Regions from separate parts of the Methylobacterium sp. ap11 genome, predicted to be linked through region 2. Evidence: predicted binding sites of a transcription regulator. Region 2 holds the regulator's gene; the other holds the start of a gene.

Region 1 (4,776 bases), on a different contig from region 2:
GGCGCACTGGCCCGAATTCAACCGGATCTACGCCGAGGCGATGGGCGGGGCGAAGCCCGCTCGCACGGTGGTGCCGGTGCCGGAACTCCACCACGGCTACCTGGTCGAGGTCGAGGCGATCGCCGTGCGGGGCGCGTGAGGCGAGTGAGGCGCCTGCGGCCTCACTCCGCCTCCTCGGGCTCGGGCCCGCGGGTCGGGTCGAGGCCCTTGGCGTCCTGCTCCCTGGCCTTCTCCTTGTCGGTCAGGTTCGGCTTCCGCTCCGGGCCCTTGAGCGCCACGGTCTGGCCGGTGCGGGCGGCCTCGTAGATCGCCTCCATCAGGATCTGGTCCTGCAGGCCCTCCTCGCCCGGGGTGCGGGGGGTGCGGTTCTCCAGGATGCAGGTCGCCATGTGGTCGATCTCGAGGGCGAACTGGTTCTTCGCCCCGAGCACCCGCTCGTCCCGGGCCTCGGCCTTGCCCTCGCGGTGGCTGACGAACAGGCGCTGGCCTCGATACGCGAAGGCGTTCTGGAGATCGATCGCGCCGCCCTCGGCCTGGACCTTCAGCGAGCGGGTCTCGTGGGCACCGTAGCTGGTCGAGCAGAGCGCCAGCGCGCCGGAGGGGAAGCGCAGGGTGAAGGCGACCGTCTCCTCGACCTCGCGGTAGAGCGCGTCGTCGGGCGAGTGGATCTGCGCCTGGACCGCAACCGGCTCCTCGCCCATCAGCGCCCGCACGCCGTTGAGGCAGTAGAGCCCGATATCCGGCAGCGACCCGCCGCCGGCCAGCGCCTTCTTCAGGCGCCACTGCTCGGGCAGGCTCATGGTCTGGGTGTTGGTTGCCTCGATCAGCCGGACCTTGCCGTACTTGGCGCTGCGCACGAGGCGCACGACCTCGCGGTTGTAGGGCTCGTACTGGCAGCGATAGGCGATCATCAGCTTCACCTTCGCGGCCGCGCAGGCCTCGATCATCGCCCGCGCCTCGCCCGAGGAGACCGCCATCGGCTTCTCGCACAGGACGTGCTTGCCGGCGCCCGCCGCGGCGAGCACCTGGTCGCGGTGGAGCGCGTTCGGGGTGACGATGTAGACCGCCTTCACCTCCGGGTTGCGGGCGAGCGCGTCCCAGCCGTCGTAGCCGTGGACCGCCTCCGGCTTGATACCGTACTGCGCCGCCACCGCCTTGGCCTTGTCGGGCGAGCCCGACATCAGCGCGACGGGCTTGGCCTTGCGGCACTCGCCGAAGGCCGGAAGGATCTCCTCGAGCGACAGCCGTCCGAGGCCCACGATCGCGAAGCCGACCCGCTCGGCCGGCGGCAGCGGCGCCGCAGGGGGCGGGGCCGGACGGTCGGAGGGGCCGCGCCAGTTCGGGAAGCTCACCCGGCCGTTCTCGACCTTGCCGGTATCGACCGGCCGCTCGGGCCCGGGCAGGCCCTGACCCGACGCACCTTGGGCCGACGCCGTCCCGAGGCCGACCAGGGTGGCGCCCCCGGCCATCATCAGGCTGCGGCGCGAGAGGGCGGTGACATCGTCCGGCATCGGGCAGGCATCCGTGGGGAAAGGGAGCCTGCGCAACGTGCCGGGGGTGGCGGGGTTCCGGGCCGCCTGGGAGGCGGCCCCGCGCGGAACACGCGTACCCCGACGCAAGAAAGCCGACCCGCGAGGGCCGGCCTTCTCGACGATCCGCTACGGCGGAAGACTCACTCGCCCGCCATCATCTCCGGCGAGAAGTGGCCGCACCAATCCTGGGACGAGACCACCGGCCAGAGGCCGTGGCCCTGCGGCTCGGGCTGGCTCACCGGCGGGTTGAAGCGGCACAAGCCTTCCTCGCCCTGGGGGGCGCCGGCATTGAGCTTGTGGTCGTCGAAGTAGCGGCAGCTGCGGCAGTTCGCGGACGGGTTCGTCGCCATGCGGCATCTCCTTGTGGATTAGAAACGCTCCAATCAACGGGATAACGGCGGGCCGGGTGGCGGGTTCCAGGCTTTCCGGATGCGGCTTTCGACCACGGGGATCGCCTGCCTTCCGCCTTGAACGAAACAGGAACGAGGGCCAGGTTGCAAGAATGGACGACGCCCTGAAGAAGAAGCTCACCATCCTCGCCGACGCGGCGAAGTACGATGCCTCCTGCGCCTCGTCGGGGGCGCCGAAGCGCAAGGCCGAGGCCGGCGGGCTCGGCTCGACCACCGGGGCGGGCATCTGCCACGCCTACACGCCGGACGGACGCTGCGTCTCGCTGCTCAAGATCCTGCTCACCAACTATTGCCTGTTCGACTGCGCCTACTGCGTCAACCGGCGCTCCTCGAACGTCCGGCGCGCCAAGTTCTCGGTCGACGAGGTGGTGACGCTGACGGTCGAGTTCTACAAGCGCAACTACATCGAGGGGCTGTTCCTCTCCTCCGGCATCATCCGCTCGCCCGATCACACGATGGAGCAGCTGATCCGGGTGGCCAAGACCCTGCGCCAGCGCCACGGCTTCCGCGGCTACATCCACCTGAAGACCATCCCCGAGGCGAGCCCGTGGCTGATCGAGCAGGCCGGGCTCTACGCCGACCGTCTGTCGATCAACCTCGAACTGCCGACCGAGGCGAGCCTGGAGCGGCTGGCGCCCGAGAAGGACGGCGCCGCGATCCAGACCGCGATGGGCCAGATGGGCGAGCGCATCCTGCAGGCCAAGGAGGAGAAGCGCCGCTTCGCCCCCGCCGGGCAATCGACCCAGGTGATCGTCGGCGCCGATGCCAGCACCGACGAATCGCTGATCCGCACCAGCGCCCGGCTCTACGACCATTACGGGCTGAAGCGGATCTACTACTCGGCCTTCAGCCCGATCCCCGACGCCGCCTCGATCCTGCCGAGCAAGTCGCCGCCGCTCCAGCGCGAGCACCGGCTCTACCAGGCCGACTGGCTGATGCGGTACTACGAGTTCTCGCCCGACGACGTGGCGGGGGCGACCGAATCCGGGATGCTCGCCCTCGACGTCGACCCCAAGCTCGCCTGGGCGTTGCGCAACCGCGACCGCTTCCCCGTCGACGTGAACAAGGCCGACCGGGAGATGCTGCTGCGGGTGCCGGGGCTCGGCGTCCGGGCGGTGGACAAGATCGTGGCGGCGCGCCGCCACGCGACACTGCGGCTCGACGACGTGGCCCGCCTGACCTCCGGCCTCAAGCGCGCCCGGCCGTTCCTCGTCGCCGCCGACTACGCGCCGACCCGGCTCACCGACCGGCTCGACCTGCGCGCCCGCCTCGCCGAGCCGCCGCGCCAGCTGAGCCTGTTCTGATGCCGGCTCACACTGTTCAAGCGCGCACGATCCGGCTCGCCCCCGGCGCCGATCTCGACGGGTTCCGGGGGGCGATCCGGCGGCTCGTCCCGGCCGGCATCCCGCCCGAGACCGTGACCTGGGTCGAGGGCGAGGCGCCGTCGCTGTTTCCCGACGAGGTCCCGTCCGACGCGACGGGCCCTGCGCTCGCCCTGCCGCGGGCGGTGGCCGGCCTCGTCGCCTCGGTCGTCATGCACCGCGACCCCGAGCGCTACGGCCTGCTCCACCGGCTGATCCGGCGCGTCGCCGACGGCGAGCGCCACCTCGCCGAGGTGGCGAGCGACCCGCTGGTCCACCGCCTGCACCTGATGCGCAAGGCGGTGGGGCGCGACCTGCACAAGATGCACGCCTTCCTGCGCTTCCGCCGCGCCGGGGCGGAGCAGGGGACCATGCCCGAGGGCGGGCGCGAGCGCTTCATGGCGTGGTTCGAGCCCGACCACCACATCCTGGCGGAGGCCGCGCCGTTCTTCTCCGCCCGCTTCCCGTCCTTCGACTGGTCGATCCTGACCCCCGACGGCTCGGCGCATTGGGACGGCACCGCCCTGCGCTTCGGGCCCGCCGGCCGGCGCGAGGACGTGCCGGAGCAGGACGCCTTCGAGGCCGGCTGGACCGACTATTATTCCAGCACCTTCAACCCCGCCCGCACCAACCTTGCGGCGATGCGGGCCGAGATGCCGAAGAAGTACTGGCACAACATGCCCGAGACGGCGGCGATCCCGGGGCTGGTGCGCGAGGCCGGACGGCGGGTCGGCGAGATGATCGCGCGGGCGCCCGAAGCCCCGGTCAAGCGCGTGCCCGCCCGTGCGCTCGCCGCCATGGCGGCGCAGGAGCCCGATTCGCTGGTGGCGCTGAACGCGGTCATCCGCGCCTCCGAGCCGCTGGTGCCGGGCGCGACCCAGGCCGTCCTCGGCGAGGGGCCGATCGGGGCGGGGATCGCCTTCGTGGGCGAGCAGCCGGGCGACCAGGAGGACCTGCAGGGCCGGCCCTTCGTCGGTCCGGCCGGCCAACTCCTGGCGGGCGCCCTGCGGGAGGCGGGGATCGACCGCGACCGGGCCTACCTGACCAATGCGGTCAAGCATTTCAAGTTCGAGGCGCGGGGCAAGCGGCGCATCCACCAGAAGCCCACCGCCGGCGAGGTCGCGCATTACCGCTGGTGGCTGGAGCGCGAGCTCGCCTTCGTCGGCCCGCGCCTCGTGGTGGCGCTCGGGGCCACCGCGGTGCTGGCGCTCACCGGCCGGCAGGTGCCGATCACCCGGGCCCGCGGGCCGGCGACGTTCGAGGGCAAGCCCTATGGCGGCCTCGTCACCGTCCACCCGTCCTACCTCCTGCGCCTGCCCGACGCGGCGCGGCCAGAGGCCTATGCGGACTTCGTGGCGGACCTGCGCCAAGCCGCGGCCCTCGTGGCGGAGCCGGCGTGACGGACCGGCGACTGGCATCTTACCCTGGGGAAACGCTGCGCTGCGGCAACCAAGCCCGGGCTGCCGAGTTTGT
Region 2 (4,776 bases):
CAACGACTATCTCGACCTCGTCGAGCCGGCCTTCATCGCCTCCGGGCCGAACGGAGCGGACAGGTTCCGCTTCGGCGCCGTCGCCGCAAGCCTCGACGGCGCCTGCAGCCGAACCGATGTCGACTTCCGCTTCCAGGGCTCGGACGAGGGCGACGAGGTGTTCGGCGACGGCTGGGCCGAGTGCGACGGTGCCGACACGATCCACGGCGAGATCGCCTTGCGGAACGGCGACGAGACCACCTTCAAGGCCCGCCGCTGGCCGAGGCCGTGACGCGGCGCTCGGGGTCGACCGGAACGGCGCAAGCCTTGGCGGCAGTCTCGAGCCGCGTTCGCACCGACGGGCTTGCCGGCGCCACCATGTAGCCCGCGATGCGGTCGCCGATCATGATCGAGCTGTGACGTGGCTGGACGAGCCAGTGCAGCCCGATGAGGGCGCAGAGCACCGCGTCGAGCCGGTCCTGGTCGGCCTTGCGCGGGGTTGCGATCCGCGCCAGGTCGTCGGCCCAGTCCGCGAGCCCGGCGATCCTGGACTCGACCGCTTGCCGCCGCACCGCCGCGATCACCGCCTGCCAGCCCGCCAGCGTGAAGGTCTTGCGGCGGGCCGGGTTGTAGCGCGGTCCGCGCAGGCGGCCGTCGAAGGCGGGATCGAGGGACGGCATCGCCAGGGCGGGAAAGACCTCCATCAGGTAGAGGCCGCGGATGGCCTCCCGCGAGGCCTCCGGATCCTCCGTCGCGCCGAGCCGCTCCTTGAAGCGCCAGAGCGGGGCCGCGTCGTCGAACATCCCGGCCTTCCCGCGGTTCGCCGGCTGCACGCCGCCGCCGAGCCAGGAGATCAGGGAGGCCGCGACCCGATCGACCGGGCGCATCCCGGTCGCGTTCGGAACCAGGGTCGGCTGGTCGAGGGCGACGAGGCGCAAGTCGCTGATGGCGCTCTCCGCCTCGATCGCCGCGCGAGCCTCGTCGAACGAGGCGAGGCGCGGCGGCACGAGGGTGCGGCGGCCGGCCCGGTCGATGCGAATCGTGCAGATCGCACCCGGCGCACGAGGGTTGTCGGTCCAGGCCGAATCGAACCCGATAATGCTGGTCGTCCCGACCACGCTCACGGGCCGGCACTCCGCATGAGCATGGACCCCTCACCCAGCACATCGTGTTCGCGAAACCCGTCACCGAGCCGCTTCCGGTCCGTGACCCTGATCGAGTCACCAGGCCCTGTCGAGCTGCAGCCCTCGACCAGCGCCGAGGCCGGCGAGGGACTCGTGAAGAAAATGTCCTTGGTCAAGCTCAGGCAGCCGCCCTGCGGCGCGAGGGCGTTCTCGCCGGCGAACTGCTCGCGCAACTTGCCGAGGTTCACTGGCAAGCCGTCGGTCGTGGTCGGGCTGACGAGCGAGCCGGCGCGGAGCACGTCGCCGCCGCCGATCATGTCGAGATAGGCCTTGTGGGTTTCGCTGCGCGGTCGTGCGGTCGCATAGAAGCTCTGCCGCACGGGCGCCCGAACTGGCGCCATGGGCACGCCCGCCGGAGCTGCGGACCGGATCAGGCCCGCAGAACATGGCGGCGTGCCACATGTTTTTCCGGAAGCGTCGCTCCCCCTCTTCCGGCCTGCTTCGCAGGCCACCCTCCCGTGCGGGGGGTCGGGCGAAGGCGCTCCCCGCGCGAACTCAGTACTTCCGCACCAGGCTCACCAGCCGGCCCTGGATCCGCACCCGATCCGGCCCGAGCACCCGGGTCTCGTAGGCCGGGTTGGCGGCCTCGAGCGCGATCGACGAGCCTCGGCGCCGCAGGCGCTTCAAGGTCGCCTCTTCGTCGTCGATCAGCGCCACGATGATGTCGCCGGTATTGGCGGTCTCCTGGCGGCGGATCACCACGAGGTCGCCGTCGAGGATGCCGGCCTCGATCATCGAGTCGCCGCGCACCTCCAGGGCGTAGTGCTCGCCGCTGGCCAGGAAGTCCGGCGACATCGCCACCGTGCGGCTCTGGCTCTGGATCGCCGAGATCGGCGTACCGGCGGCGATCCGGCCCATCACCGGTACGCTGACCGAGTGGCCGTTCTCATCCGAGGCCGTCGCCATGGCGGGGATGCCGGCTTGCCGCTTCGGCTCGTGGGCGCGCCCGCCCTCGACGACGCTCGGGTTGAACCGCACCACCTCGGCCCCGGCCGCGGGAGCCGTCGCCGGCCCCGTCACCGTATCGGGGATGCGGATCACCTCGATCGCCCGGGCCCGGTTCGGCAGACGGCGCAGGAAGCCGCGCTCCTCCAGGGCGGTGATCAGGCGGTGGATGCCCGATTTCGACTTCAGGTCGAGGGCGTCCTTCATCTCGTCGAAGGACGGGGGGACACCCGTCTCGCGCATTCTCTGCTGAATGAAGCGGAGCAGGTCCAACTGCTTACGCGTGAGCATGTGACTCTCTCATCCCCGCGCTGCCGCGCTCCGGAAACAAATCGCGAACATGGTAAGCGTTCCGCAAGTGTTCCGCAAGCGGCTTTGAAAAAACGGGATGTTGGGGCGGAAGAAGCCGAGTACCACGCGCCATCGGACGCGGCTCCAGGGTCCAGACTCAGCATCGCCTCTCGCGGCTGGACAAGAACCCGGCCGTGCGGGCGTTCATCGCGGATCGTCTCGGCACCGACGACGTCGAAACCATACGCCGTGCGGCGATTGTCCGGTTCGAAGAGGAAAGCGTGCCTTCGCGCTCCGCCACGAACCCTTTCGCGATCAGACGACGCGCGGCCGGCGCCCGGACCGGCCACCGAAAGCGCAACCGGACAACGCCCCGACCACCCCGATCCGACCGGCGGGACCACAGATCATTCCGCTCGATCCCGGAATTCCTTCGCCAGTTATTGATCACCACCGCCAGAGAGCCGTGACGGGTACGGGAGCGTCGAGGTTACCGTCCGGGAGACTCGCGCCCATCTCGGCGTCGAGACCCAGCGCCAGTGGTCGGGCCGGGTGATCGCCCGCACCACCCCTGCCTGCTCGCCCTGCTCTCCGCAATCTCCTGTCGGCAGCGCGTCGGCCCGCTCGCGAACGCCGCAAGGCGGTGCAGGCCGCCCGGTACCCGAAGGCGCAACCCGCCCTCCCGGATACGCTCGCTGGCGTGAGCGCGTTTTGGCGACATCCCGGCTCCAGCGGCACAGAACGAAACCGTGCTTCGCCCCTGCCGCCGCCCGGGGCCCGCCCTCCCTGCAACGCAGCCTGAAGGCCAAAGTCGAGCTTAGTGCCCGCCCTCGTGGCCGTGGCTGGTGCCGATCACGCAGAGCGCCAGACCGGCGATACCGCCGATCGTGCCAAGCGGGGTCTGGTAGCGCCAGGAGGCGTAGTAGCCGGCACTGCCGATCACGACCCCGAGCAGGGTGAGCACGATGCCGCGGGCCGAGACTCCCGGCTTGTCCCGGTGCGGTCGGATGGCGTTCTGGTGCATCGCAGTCAAAGTCCCTCGCCGCACCGTGTCGATCCGCCGGCCCCCGGGGGGACCGCGGGAGCCGGGGGGCGGCCGCCCTCTCCCGCCGGGGAAACGCGGGAGACGCGGATTGGCTCACGGCGCCGGATCGACGGCCGGACGCGCGCGGCCGGGCTTACGGGAGAGCCCGGTCGCGCGTTGCGCTCAGCGGCCCTCGCCGCCGATGCGGGAGAAGTCCGCGACCTCCCGGGTCGCCGCCCGGAGCGCGTTGAGGAGCGCTAGGCGGTTGGCGCGCAGGGCCGGCTCGTCGGCGTTCACCGTCACCTTGTCGAAGAAGGCGTCGACCGGCGCACGCAGGGTCGAGAGCGCCCGCATCGCCCCCTCGAAATCCTCCACCGCCACGGCCTTGCCCGCCTCGGCGCCGGCCATCCGCAGGGCCTCGGCCAGGGCCGATTCCTCGGGCAGGCGCAGGAGGCTCTGGTCCGGCGCCGCATCGTAAGCGCGACCGTCCTTCTTCTCCTCGATCCGCAGGATGTTGGCGGCGCGACGGGAGCCGGCGAGCAGGTTCTTGCCGTCCTCGGTGTCGAGGAAGCGGCCGAGCGCCTCGACCCGGCGCACCACCATCAGGAGGTCGTCCTGCCCGGGCAGCGCGAAGACGGCGTCGATCAGGTCGTGGCGGGCGCCTTGGTCGCGCAGGTAGACCTTCAGCCGGTCAACGAAAAACGAAAAAAGGCTCTCACAAACCTCACGCGACTGTTTATCGATTTTTTCGTACTTACCCAAGCTTTTTCCGAAATAATCGTCATCAATAGCAGATTTGGCCACCTCATAGGACGGCTCACTTAAATCCATGCCTGCAATTGCAGAAAGGGCTTTCAATCTTGCGGCCGAATCATATTTTCGTGCGATTTCCAATGCGACGGGCATATGTGCGGCGCGGACGATGTAATCCAACCGCATTTTTATATTATTTTCGAGTAGGAGGCGAATTACACCTAGCGCCGCCCGCCGCAGGGCATACGGATCCTTACTGCCAGTAGGCTTCTCATCGATTTCCCAGAAACCTGCAAGCGTATCGAGCTTGTCGGCGAGCGCCACCGCCACCGAGACCGGCTCGGACGGCACCCGGTCGCTGGGCCCGAGCGGCTTGTAATGATCCTCGATCGCGGCGGCGACCGCCGGGTCCTCGCCCTGCTCGGCGGCGTAGTAGCGGCCCATCAGGCCCTGCAGCTCCGGGAACTCGCCGACCATCTCGGTGACGAGGTCGGCCTTGGCAAGCCGCGCCGCCCGCTCGGCGAGATCCGGGTCGGCCCCGACGACCGGCGCCAGCGCCCGGGCGAGGGCCGCGATCCGCTCGACGCGCCTGGCCTGGGT

Evidence for each region. The regulator LexA, encoded in region 2, represses DNA repair genes until DNA is damaged. The targets are predictions, from matches to a motif close to TGTTCNNNNTGTGTTCNG.
Region 1: a site for LexA is predicted at 2,000-2,017, ahead of BMX97_RS27535 (putative DNA modification/repair radical SAM protein). Genes of this name have one in related genera too.

What each region holds. Positions count from the first base shown of each region.
Region 1 covers NZ_FOEB01000027.1:71,589-76,364, forward strand. Annotated here, with positions in the region: gene BMX97_RS27520 (RidA family protein) at 1-139, shown strand, start outside; gene BMX97_RS27525 (Gfo/Idh/MocA family protein) at 162-1,511, opposite strand; gene BMX97_RS27530 (hypothetical protein) at 1,673-1,882, opposite strand; gene BMX97_RS27535 (putative DNA modification/repair radical SAM protein) at 2,035-3,246, shown strand; gene BMX97_RS27540 (UdgX family uracil-DNA binding protein) at 3,246-4,703, shown strand.
Region 2 covers NZ_FOEB01000002.1:121,139-125,914, reverse strand. Annotated here, with positions in the region: gene BMX97_RS03080 (DUF429 domain-containing protein) at 243-1,103, opposite strand; gene BMX97_RS03075 (DUF4357 domain-containing protein) at 1,100-1,483, opposite strand; gene lexA (transcriptional repressor LexA) at 1,659-2,399, opposite strand; gene BMX97_RS03065 (hypothetical protein) at 3,217-3,423, opposite strand; gene glyS (glycine--tRNA ligase subunit beta) at 3,607-4,776, opposite strand, start outside.